Regions from separate parts of the Aquibaculum sediminis genome, predicted to be linked through region 2. Evidence: riboswitches for the same ligand, from Rfam matches in the RefSeq annotation. Region 2 holds a riboswitch; the other holds the start of a gene.
The links. A riboswitch is a leader RNA that binds a small molecule or an ion and turns the genes downstream of it on or off. The one in region 2 is predicted to bind thiamine pyrophosphate.
Positions count from the first base shown of each region.

Region 1 (5,873 bases), on a different contig from region 2:
GCCGTGCCGAACCAGCCGATCATCGCCGCGCCGATCCCACTGGTGATATGATCGTAACCCGGCGCGATATCGGTGGTCAGCGGCCCGAGCGTGTAGAACGGGGCTTCGCCGCAGAGTTCGAGCTGCTTGTCCATGTTCTCCTTGATCTTGTGCATCGGCACATGGCCGGGGCCTTCGATCATCACCTGACAATCCTTCTCCCAGGCGATCTGCGTGAGTTCCCCCAAGGTCTCCAGCTCGGCGAATTGCGCGGCATCGTTCGCATCCGCGATGGAGCCTGGCCGCAGCCCGTCACCGAGAGAGAAGGACACGTCATAGGCGCGCGCGATGTCGCAGATATCCTCGAAATGCTCGTAGAGGAAGCTCTCGCGGTGGTGGTGCAGGCACCATTTCGCCATGATCGAGCCGCCACGGCTGACGATGCCGGTCACCCGGTCGACAGTCAGATGGATATGGCGCAGCCGCACACCTGCGTGGATGGTAAAATAATCCACCCCCTGCTCCGCCTGTTCGATCAGCGTGTCGCGGAACACCTCCCACGACAGATCCTCGGCCACGCCGTCGACCTTTTCCAGTGCCTGGTAGATCGGCACGGTCCCGATCGGCACCGGCGCATTGCGGATGATCCATTCGCGGATGTTGTGGATGTTGCGTCCTGTGGAAAGATCCATGACCGTATCCGCGCCCCAGCGGATGGCCCAAACCATCTTTTCCACTTCCTCGGTCATCGAGGACGTCACGGCGGAATTTCCGATATTGGCGTTGATCTTGACCAGAAAATTCCGACCGATGATCATCGGCTCGATCTCGGGGTGATTGATGTTGGCGGGAATGATCGCCCAGCCGCGCGCCACCTCGTCGCGTACGAATTCTGGTGTCACAAAATCGGGGATCGATGCGCCGAAGCTTTGGCCGTCGCGCACAAGCTGTTCCCTGATCGCCATGCGGCCCAGATTCTCGCGGATGGCAACGAATTCCATCTCCGGCGTGACGATGCCCGCCCGAGCATAGGCGATCTGGCTCACGGCCTTGCCGTCCCGTGCTTTCAGCGGCGCGTGACGAACGGGGAACTCGGGTGTCAGCCGGTCGGCCGAGACAGAGCCGTTGTCTTCCGGCCGGACATGTCGTCCCGCATAGGCGTCGACGTCGCCGCGGGCCGCGATCCAGCTTTCGCGCAGGCGTGACAGGCCGCGCTCGATGGCGATCTTGGCGGCAGGATCGGTATAGGGGCCGGAAGAATCGTAGACCGTCACCGGAGGTTCATCGGCACTGGGATGCAGGGCAATCTCTCGCATCGGCACCCGGATATCAGGGTGAGTCATTCCCGGCCAGAAGACTTTGGACGAAGCGGGCAGCGGTCCAGTGGTGACATTCGGGGTTGGATTGGACGTCATGTCAGGCTCCGTAGCTTGTGCAAGCATTAGAGACCCAGCGCTGACGGGAAGGAGAAGAACGCCTCACAAAGGACCACGGCCGCATCCGACCGCCAAGGCATCCGCACCGTCCCTACGCCAGTATGAACTGGATCAGGTTCGTCGGGTTCTTGCGCTGCCTTGCGGCCTAGCAGTATCTCAGCCCCTTGTCGGGACACCCCTGGTGAGGACCAGATTCTGCGCAACGAGGTGCACAATGTCAACGCGTTGTCCAGGTTTTGGCTCGTGAGCTTCATGCATTACGATCTGGGATACATCGACCTGGAACAGATAACCCTGCAGACGATCGACAATCCTTTCGGACCAAGGGTGTCATCCATGTCTCGGGAATGAACAGCTGCAAGTTTGATGAGAGCGAGCAAGTTTTCGGCGTGCTTTTCGTAGCGCGTGGCGACGGCGCGGTAGTGCTTGATCTTGTTTATGTAGCGTTCGAGGAGGTTTCTGTATCGATAGAGGGACTGAAGGCGGGCGGGTCTTTGCGTCCAGGCATTGATTAGATGCAGGCCCAGGCGCCTTACTGGTCCATGGCCTGGTGCATGGCGTTGGAGTCGTAGGCACGGTCAGCGAGCAGGATCTGGCCCTCGCCGTGACTGCCAAGCATGTCGGCTGCGCTGGGGCCGTCGTGAGACTGGCCGGGGGTGAGCTTCAGGACCACCGGTCGGCCCTCGGCGTCGACCAGGGCGTGGATCTTGGTCGTCAGCCCGCCCCGCGAGCGCCCCACGCATCGGGCGTCAGGCTGGTCCCCGGCGGCGGATTGCGGCCGCCCTTTTTTGCGTTCGCCCCGTGCTGGTGAACGCGAACCGAGGAACTGTCGATCATCTGCAACTCGCCTTCGTAGGCGGCCGAGACTGCCTCGAAGATTCGATCCCAGACACCCAACTTCCGCCAGCGCACAAAGCGGTTGTAGCAGGTCGTCGGTGGGCCGTAGCGCTCCGGGATATCAGCCCAGGGCGAGCCCGCCCGTACGCAGCCGCCAGTAGATCCCGTTCAGCACCCGCCGGTCGTCCACTCGCGGCACGCCGCGCGGCTTGTTCGGCAGCAGTGGCTCGATGATCGACCACTCGAAGTCCGTGATCTCGTAACGGCGTTGACTCATTTCTGCTCCTCCTCGAGGAGCTTGAATCGCATTCCAGCCGAGACGCGCTACCAATTTATGAGTTTACGGCCTAGCCCTTCCTGCCCTTCACCTTCTTCAGGGTATCCGCAATCGCCTTGCGGGCCACCTTGAGCGATTCCGTCCTGCCCGACATGAATATGCGCCCCGAGGCGCCCATCATCTGAACGTCGTTGATGGTCACGTCTGGTGCGGCGCGCTCGGCCTCGTTGGCTGCCACGCAGGCGAAGAGGGCTGGCATCATCTCGTAGACCAGCAAGGAGGTTCCGGGCAGGAGCATCGATGCATCGCGGCTGCGATTGAGAATGATGGCATGCTGGTCGGAGATGTCCTCCACGATGTCGTGGAAGAGCGTAACCGGGGCCAGCTGGTCTTCCGCCTTTGCGCCGATCCCTTTCAGCACCGCCGCGCCGGCCGCAGCCAAATCGTCGCGGCTGGAAGAGTGAAGCTCCATCAAACCGAACTGCCGCTCAGTGAAGAGAATGCCCGGCTCCATGTCCGGCGCGGCCTTCAGGGCCAGATCGCAGATCCGGTGAATGGACAGCGCCGGCGCCACCTCAATGATGAGGCTATTCTCGCCTTCGAAAGGCGGATAGCCTCGCGCCCGCGTGGGCGTGCTGAGGTAAGCCGCGAACTGCGGCTGAAGATCATAGATCGGCAGATAAACGCGCAGTTCCGTCATGCGGCTCTCCTCTGCAGCGACACGGGTTCCTTACTTCGCCGCTTCGAAGAACTTCCCGATGTCGGGATGCGGACGCGGGATCACGTGGACCGATACCAGTTCGCCAATCGCATTGGCCGTCTCCGCTCCGGCTTCCGTCGCCGCCTTGACGGCACCGACATCGCCGCGGATGACCACAGAGACCAGTCCGTCGCCCACTTCCTCACGGGAGACGATGGTCACGTTCGCCGCCTTCACCATCGCGTCGGCCGCCGCAAGCGCGGCCACATAGCCTTTGGTCTCGATCATACCGATTGCATTCGACATAGCTCTTCCTCCGCTTCACGCTATGGCCCGCAGGCCGCTGCTCAACACATGCCGGTGCCGCTGCCCCGGCCTACGACGTTACTCCTGCTCATCGATCGACCCGATAATCAGCGCATCGACCGGCGCCTTCACCTTCGTGAAATAGGCCGCGGCCACGGAACCGGTGGTGATCAACACGCTTTCACCGACACCGCAGCCGAGGACATCGAGGGCGATGAGCGTGGAGCCGTTGTCCAAAGTGACCTCGAGCAAGGCGCCGTTCGGCACCGTCTCGATACGCTTGGTGGACCAGACCTGGCCGGTTACGCGCCCGCGAATCATTTCGGCTTCCTTTCGATCTGAACGCCCTTGCGCCGCAACTCGTCCAGCGCCAGGGGCGTGAAGCGCACGCGCTTACCCACACGAACCTGTGCCCCCTGGGGCACCCCGGCCACCTGGCGCTCGCTGATCAATCCGCGCTCGAACGAGACCACCTCCTGCCTTGCCCCAGCGCCGTCGAACGAAGGGCTTGCAGGCGCGGCCGGTGCCTGTCCGCGCTGCAGGCGGAAACGCCAGCGCCCGGCCTTGATCTCCTGCACCGAACGGCCATCCTGCGCCAACTCGAGGACGCGCAGGACGAAGCGGTTCAGATCCTGATCGCTGTTCAGGCTCACCGCCTCTTCGCGCACCTGCGGTTTGGGCGCCGTGTCTGCAAAGGCCCCGACCTCGGCCTTCAGGCCCTGCAGCTCCTCGGCCAGGATCTGACGGATCAGGCTGCGTAGGTCATCACTCACGTCGCTGTCCCCATCCTAGCGTGCGCCCAAGGAACGAAGCGCCGATTCGGCTGCTTCCTTGGCATTGCGGATCTCGGCCTCATCGCCGGACAGGTAGAGCCGACCGTTGGCCCCGATCATGCGATAGTCGACGATCTTGATGTTCGCCGCCTTCTCGGCCTCGTTGGAGGCGATAATGGCGTAGGAGGCCGGCTGGCACTCCAGAAGATACAGCGACTCGCCGCCAAGAATCATCGACCCCAGCTTGTTACGATTGATCAGGAAGGCGTGCTGATGATCGATGCGGGTGACGATCTTCGAGGCGAGAATCTGCGGTTTGGTAGCATCCTCCGCCTGGGCGCCCAAGGCTTCGAGCACCGCTTCGGCACTGGCTTTGACTTCGGCGGTCGAACTGGCGTGGATCTCCAGGTAGCCGAACTGCCGCTCGACGACCAGAATGCCTGCGCGCACGTTAGCGCCCTTGAGGGCTACGTCGGTCAAGGCTTCGATGTCGAGGCCCGGGGCGATCTCGATGATCTGCGCCGCCATGTTTCGCCGCGGCAGCGATCCTCGCATCCAGGTCGCGATGTAGCAGAGCGTCTGCGGCTGGAGTTGATCGATGAAGATGAATGAGCGGAGTTCCGCCATCAGTTGCTTCCCTTGATGACATTGCGAAGCTCCTCGGCGATCAGGCGACGCAACTCGTCTCGCATGGCACTGTCCAGGCCGCTGCTTCCGCCGCGCGCGGTCTGCCGGCTGGGCGAAACCGGCCCGGCGCGCAACCGCGAGCGCCCTTCCCCGGGGACGCCGTCAGCCGGAGCCGCAGGGAGGGGTCCGTCAAAGCCGAAGTCGCTGGTCGTGAAGTCAGCGAAGGGAACGGACCCGTCGGCATTGAAGGCAATGCTGGTCCAGTGCACCAGATGGTGCGGGCCGATGTTTTCTCCGACCGAACTGCGCCCGAAATAGCCCGTCCCTATGGTGAAGGTCGGCGCGAGATGGGTTTCGAACCCGGCCGCGCCCTGGCTGCAGGGCGCGTTCACGACCACGCGATAGGCCTCAACCATGCGACCGTAATCCACGATGACTTGCGGATCCTCGGCGTGGATGGCTGCGGAATGGCCGGCACCGGTGAGGCGCAGCACGGCCCGCGCCTGCGCCAGGGCCTGCGAGCGGTTCTTGGCCACATGAAAGGCCAAGACCGGGCAGAGCTTTTCGCGCGAAAGCCGTTCCTCGACACCGATCTGCTCGATCGGCGCCAGGAGTATCTTGGTGTTCGCCGGTACGCGGATGCCGCACTCGCGCGCGATCCAGGTTGCGTCCCGGCCGACGGCTGCGACGTTGAAACCCCGTTCGTGAAACAGGAAGCGGCGCAGCGCGGACACTTCCTCCGGATCACAGAGGTAGGCGCCCGCCTGTTTCAGGCTTTGCGTGAGCTTCTTCTCCACCTCCGGCAGCGTGATCAGCACGCTTTCATTGGTGCAGAGGATGGAGTTGTCGAAGCTTTTTGAGCTCACGATGCGCTTGGCGGCCTCGGGAAGCCGAGCTGTTGGGTCGACATAGACCGGCGCGTTGCCTGGGCCGACGCC
Region 1 is NZ_JBFCVK010000002.1:48,132-54,004, reverse strand. It holds gene thiC (phosphomethylpyrimidine synthase ThiC) at 1-1,394, opposite strand, end outside; TPP riboswitch at 1,486-1,605, opposite strand; partial or broken gene ABZ720_RS02930 (IS5 family transposase) at 1,766-2,529, opposite strand; gene ABZ720_RS02925 (microcompartment protein) at 2,600-3,229, opposite strand; gene ABZ720_RS02920 (BMC domain-containing protein) at 3,260-3,535, opposite strand; gene ABZ720_RS02915 (EutN/CcmL family microcompartment protein) at 3,614-3,856, opposite strand; gene ABZ720_RS02910 (hypothetical protein) at 3,853-4,308, opposite strand; gene ABZ720_RS02905 (BMC domain-containing protein) at 4,324-4,935, opposite strand; gene ABZ720_RS02900 (aldehyde dehydrogenase family protein) at 4,935-5,873, opposite strand, start outside.
Region 1: it holds a riboswitch for thiamine pyrophosphate, as region 2 does, so the genes downstream of both, thiC (phosphomethylpyrimidine synthase ThiC) here and ABZ720_RS10570 (ABC transporter ATP-binding protein) in region 2, are expected to answer to the same signal.

Region 2 (5,873 bases):
TCCCCGCCTCGTGGTCGACGATGCCCGCGGTCATGAAGAGCGCCGCCTTGAAGGTGGCGTGATTGAGGATGTGGAACACGGCTGCGAGCGCGGCCATGGGCGTGCCGAAGCCCAGCAGCATGGTCATCAGGCCGAGCTGGCTGACCGTGGAAAAGGCAAGCAGGCCCTTCAGGTCGTCCTTGAAGATGGAGATCCAGGCGCCGACGATCATGGTCACGAGGCCGGCAGTCGCGACGATGTAGAACCACTCCGGCGTGCCCGCTAGCGCCGGCCACATCCGCGCCATCAGGAACACGCCGGCCTTCACCATGGTGGCGCTGTGCAGGTAGGCGCTGACCGGCGTGGGGGCGGCCATGGCGTGCGGCAGCCAGAAGTGGAAGGGGAACTGCGCCGACTTGGTAAAGGCGCCGCCCAGGATCAGCAGCAGGGCCGGCAGGTACAGGGGCGAAGCCTTGATCGCCGCACTGGACTGAAGAATGACCGTGAGGTCATAGGAACCGGCGATGTTGCCGAGGATCAGCATGCCGGCGATCATCGCCATGCCGCCCGACCCGGTGACCATCAGCGCCATGCGCGCGCCCTGGCGGCCCTCCGGTAGGTGCTTCCAGTAGCCGATCAGCAGGAACGACGAGAGGCTGGTCAGCTCCCAGAAGATCAGCAGCAGCAGGATATTGTCTGAGAGCGTGATGCCCACCATCGCGCCCTGAAAGAGCAGCAGGTAGACATAGAACAGGCCCATGGGGTCCTGCTTGCTCAGGTAGAAGCGCGCGTAAACGATGATCAGCAGGCCGATGCCAAGGATCAGAAGCGCGAAAAAGAACCCGAGGCCGTCCAGGAAGAAATTGGCATTGAGACCCAGCCCCGGCAGCCATTCGAATCGCGCCTGGATCACCTCGCCCCCAAAAACCGCCGGAGCGTAGCTCAACAGCAGGATGAGGGATGTAAGCGTTACGGAACCTGCGGTCAGCGCGCAGGCGTTCCGGCCGGCGCGGATCATGAGCGCGGGCAGAATGGCCCCGATAAACGGTAGCAGGGCGATCAGGACGAGACTCATGGCTCTCCCTAGCGTTGGCCTGACGGTTCCGGAACCCCCCGGAAGGCTGGCGCAAGATTAGGGACCGGGCCTTCGGGGTCAAGAAAACCCGGATATGCTCGTGTCGGTTTTTTGTTAGAGTCAGGGGCGCGGGTGTGTCTCGGGCAGCCAGGGCAGGAGTCGCCGGCCGAGCAGGTCGACCGAGTAGTAAAGCAGCAGTGCCATGGCGGTGAGGACCAGCAAGGCCGCGAACATCAGGTCGGTTTGCATGCGCGCGTTGGCGTTGAGCATCAGGTGGCCCAGGCCGGCGCTGGAGCCCACCCACTCACCCACCACGGCTCCGATGGGGGCGACGGCGGTGGCGACACGCAGGCCCGAGGTGAAGGCGGGCAGGGCGGCGGGAATCGCGATGTGGCGCAGGACGGCATAACGGGTGCCCCCCATGGTCTGGGCCAGCGCCAGCCAGCCCGGATCGGTGCGCCTCAGCCCGTCATAGAAGGCGGCCGTGACAGGAAAGAAGATGATCAATGTCGCCATGGCAACCTTGCTGGCCATGCCGTAGCCCAGCCAGAGCACCAGCAGTGGCGCCAGGGCGAAGACCGGGATCGCCTGGCTGGCCACCAGCAGCGGCAAAAGCCAGCGACGCAGGACCGCGGCGGAGGCCAGCAGCAGGGCGGCTATGCTTCCAAGCAGCACGCCCAGCAAGAGACCCAGAAGGATCTCCGCGGCGGTGACGCCGGCATGCCCCAGCAACAGGGACCAGCGCTGTAAAAGCGTCGCGCCAACGGCCTGCGGGCTGGGCAGGATGAAGGGCGGGACGGCCGTGACCCAAACCACCAACTGCCAGAGCAGCAGCAGCCCGATGGTCACCGTCGCGGCGCGCAGCAATCCCATGGCCTATGCCCCTTCTTGCTCGCGCAAGCGGGCACTTCCACCGTGGCGTAGGGCGGCGAGCAGGCGCGCCTGCAGCGCGAGCAGCCCGGGATCGTCCGGCGCACGTGGCGGCGCGCCAGATGGGGCGAAGGCTTCACTGATCCGCGCCGGGCGGCCTGTGAGGACCAGCAGATGATGGCCCAGGCGCAGGGCCTCCAGCGGATCGTGGGTCACCAGCAGTACGGTGCGCCCGGCCAACAGATCACCGGCGAGATCCTGCAATTCCAGGCGGGTTACTGCGTCGAGCGCAGAGAAGGGTTCGTCCATGAGGATGATGGGCCGATCCTCGTAGAGGGTGCGGGCCAAAGCAACACGCTGGCGCATGCCGCCTGACAGCGCGGCCGGCCGGGCTTGGGCGCGATCGGCGAGCCCCACCTGTTCCAGAAGTTGCATGCATCGCGTTCGGCTCGGCCGCTGCCGGCGCAGGCGGTCGCCGAGCGTGACGTTATCCTGGACGCTCAGCCAGGGGAGGAGCAGGTCCTGCTGCGCCATCCAGGCTATCCGGCCCTGCAGGGCGGCGCCGTCGCTGGCCTCAATCTTGCCTTCGGCTGCGGCGTTTAGCCCCGCAAGCAGGGCAAGGAGGCTGGATTTCCCCACGCCGGAGGGGCCGAGGAGGCAACTCGTCTGGCCGGCCGGCAACTCGATGGAGAGGTCGTCGAAGAGCGCTGCCCCCTCGAAATGCAGGCGGGCACCGCTCAGCCTGATGCCGGGAGCGGCACCTGGCGTATCGAATCGTGCGCAAAACAAGGTCGGCAACGCTCCCTTCGCGGGCATTATCCCGGCAGGTTCAGGGGGTCGCGACCTGTCGTCGCCTCTCAGCCGCGCGTAAAGCGGCTCCCCCGGTGCATCGGCGGAGACTATGCCGCGCTGTTCGAGTGGGTTCCAGGGCAAAGGCACCTGAAGCAAGAGATTGATGCCGGGGACTTGGAATGGGCTGGCGGCGTAACGATCTCTCGCGAGCAAAAGCGCGAACAAGGAGCCAGCCATGATCAACGCCAAGTCCCTCCTCGACCAGTTCATGGGATCGGGGGGTACGAGCGGCCTGGGCGAGAAGGCGAAAAGCGCCATGGGCGGTGGCGGTATGTCCGGGGGCGGCATGTCCGGTGGTGGCATGTCTGGCGCCCTTGGCGGCGCCGCGGCCGGTGGTCTCCTGGCCTTGCTGGTCAGTTCGAAGGGCGCGCGCAAGCTTGGCGGCAAGGCCCTGACCTATGGCGGGGCTGCCGCGGTTGGCGCGCTGGCCTTTCGGGCCTGGCAGAACTACCGCGACGGCAAGCAACCCGGTGCCGCCGAGACTCCGACCGAGCCGCTGCCACCGCCAAAGGACAGCGCATTCGATGCGGAGAATACGGCTGCCGCCGATGGGCTGCCCTTCGCGTTGACCTTGGTGCGCACCATGATCGCAGCAGCCAAGGCGGACGGGCACGTGGATGCCGCGGAGCAGAAGAAGCTCTTCGACCATGTCGACGACCAGGGCTTCGACAACGAGACCAAGGCCTGGATGTTCGATGAACTGCGCAAGGATCAGGATGTGGCCGAGCTGGCGCGGGCGGCGAAGGGCCCGGAGCAGGCGGCAGAGATCTACCTCGCTGCACGCATGACCATCGATCCCGACGATCCGCAGGAGCAGCACTTCCTGCGCGAACTCTCCGTCAGGCTCGATCTGCCGAGAGAGCTGGTGCAGCACCTGGATGCAGAGGTGGAGGCTCAGGCGCGCGCCTGAGCCTCTATCAGCCTCTGAGTGCGATCAGGCAGCGTCTGCCTGGACCTTGATCGAAACGATCTTGTCGGGCTTGGGCACGCTGCCGGAGGGATCGCTTGCCGGTGCCTTGCTCAGGGCGTCGATCGCCTCCATGCCTTCGACCACCTCGCCCCAGACCGTGTACTGGCCGTTGAGCCAAGAGGCATCGCCGAAGCAGATGAACCACTGGCTGTCGGCGCTGTTGGGGTCCTGGGTCCGTGCCGCACCAATGGTGCCGCGCTTGAACGGGGTGTTGGAGAACTCGGCCTTCAGCTTCTGGCCGCTGCCGCCCGTGCCGGTGCCTTGGGGGCAGCCGGTCTGGGCCATGAAGCCGTCGATGACCCGGTGGAAGGCCAGGCCGTCATAGAAGCCGTCGCGCACCAGTTCCTTGACCCGGGCCACGTGGTTGGGCGCAAGATCCGGGCGCAGGGCGATGACGACGCGCCCGGAGGGCAGCTCCATCACCAGTGTGTCTTCGGGCGCAGTCGCCATGTCGCCTAACTCCCTTACAAATCAATCGATGTCGGCAAGAACGCGCATGCGCTCGATGCGGTCGGGGTCGTCGACCATGCCGTTGTTGGCCTGGTCACCCTTCTTGATCGCGTCAACAGCCTCCATGCCGGAGACCACCTGACCCCAGGCGGTGTACTGACCGTTCAGGTTGGGGGCGCTGGCCAGCATGATGAAGAACTGACTGTTGGCGCTGTCGGGGTCCTGTGCACGGGCCATGCCGAGGATGCCGCGCTGGAAGTGGCGGCGGGAGAACTCGGCCTCCAGGTCGGGCAGGTCCGAGCCGCCCATGCCGGTGCCCGTGGGGTCACCGGTCTGGGCCATGAAGCCGTCGATCACGCGGTGGAAGACAATCCCGTCGTAGAAGCCGTCGCGCGTCAGGCTGCGGATGCGCTCCACGTGTTGCGGGGCGAGCTCCGGCAGCATCTCGATTTCCACGGTGCCGTGGGCGAGTTCCATGACGAGCACGTTCTCGGGGTCGGGCTCCGCCTCAGCCCGGGGCGCGCCCGAGCCGAGGAGGAAGATTGCCGCGGCAGCGGCGGTGAGCAGACGGCGCATGACCTCAGCTCATCGCCTTCTGCAGGTTCTCGTCCAGCTTGTCGAGGAACTGGTTGGTGGTCAGCCAGGTCTGGTCCGGGCTGATCAGCAGCGCCAGGTCCTTGGTCATGTGACCGCTCTCGACCGTATCGATGCAGACCTTCTCCAGGGTCTGGGCGAAGCGCACCACCTCCGGCGTGTTGTCGAAGGTGCCGCGGTAGAAGAGGCCGCGGGTCCAGGCGAAGATCGAGGCGATCGGGTTGGTCGAGGTCTCCTTGCCCTGCTGGTGCAGGCGGTAGTGGCGGGTCACGGTGCCGTGGGCCGCCTCGGCCTCGATGGTCTTGCCGTCCGGGGTCATGAGCACGGAGGTCATGAGACCGAGCGAGCCGAAGCCCTGGGCGACGATGTCGGACTGTACGTCGCCGTCGTAGTTCTTGCAGGCCCAGACGAAGCCGCCGGACCACTTCAGTGCGGCGGCGACCATGTCATCGATCAGGCGATGCTCGTAGGTCAGCCCCTTGGCGTCGAACTCCTTCTTGAATTCGGCGTCGAACACCTCCTGGAACAGGTCCTTGAAGCGCCCGTCATAGGCCTTGAGGATCGTGTTCTTGGTCGACATGTAGACCGGATAGCCGCGCTGCAGGCCGTAGTTGAAGCAGGCGCGCGCGAAGCCCCGGATCGATTCGTCGTGGTTGTACATGCCCATGGCCACGCCGGAATCGGGGAAGTCGTGGACTTCGTAGACCGTGGCTTCGCCGCCGTCGGCCGGCTGGAAGGTCATGGTCAGCTTGCCGGGGCCGGGCACCTTGAAGTCGGTGGCGCGGTACTGATCGCCGAAGGCATGACGGCCGATGATGATCGGCTGGGTCCAACCCGGCACCAGGCGCGGCACGTTCTGCATGATGATGGGCTCGCGGAAGACGGTGCCGCCCAGGATGTTGCGGATGGTGCCGTTGGGCGAGCGCCACATCTTCTTGAGGTCGAATTCCTCGACGCGCGCCTCGTCCGGGGTGATGGTGGCGCACTTCACGCCGACGCCATGCTCCTTGATGGCATTGGCAGCGTCGACGGTGATCTGGTCGTCGGTGCGGTCACGCTCCTGCACCGAGAGGTCGTAGTACT
Region 2 is NZ_JBFCVK010000006.1:9,219-15,091, reverse strand. It holds gene ABZ720_RS10580 (monovalent cation/H+ antiporter subunit A) at 1-1,054, opposite strand, end outside; gene ABZ720_RS10575 (ABC transporter permease) at 1,175-1,927, opposite strand; gene ABZ720_RS10570 (ABC transporter ATP-binding protein) at 1,931-2,713, opposite strand; TPP riboswitch at 2,707-2,817, opposite strand; gene ABZ720_RS10565 (tellurite resistance TerB family protein) at 2,952-3,686, shown strand; gene ABZ720_RS10560 (peptidylprolyl isomerase) at 3,711-4,196, opposite strand; gene ABZ720_RS10555 (peptidylprolyl isomerase) at 4,218-4,772, opposite strand; gene ABZ720_RS10550 (NADP-dependent isocitrate dehydrogenase) at 4,777-5,873, opposite strand, start outside.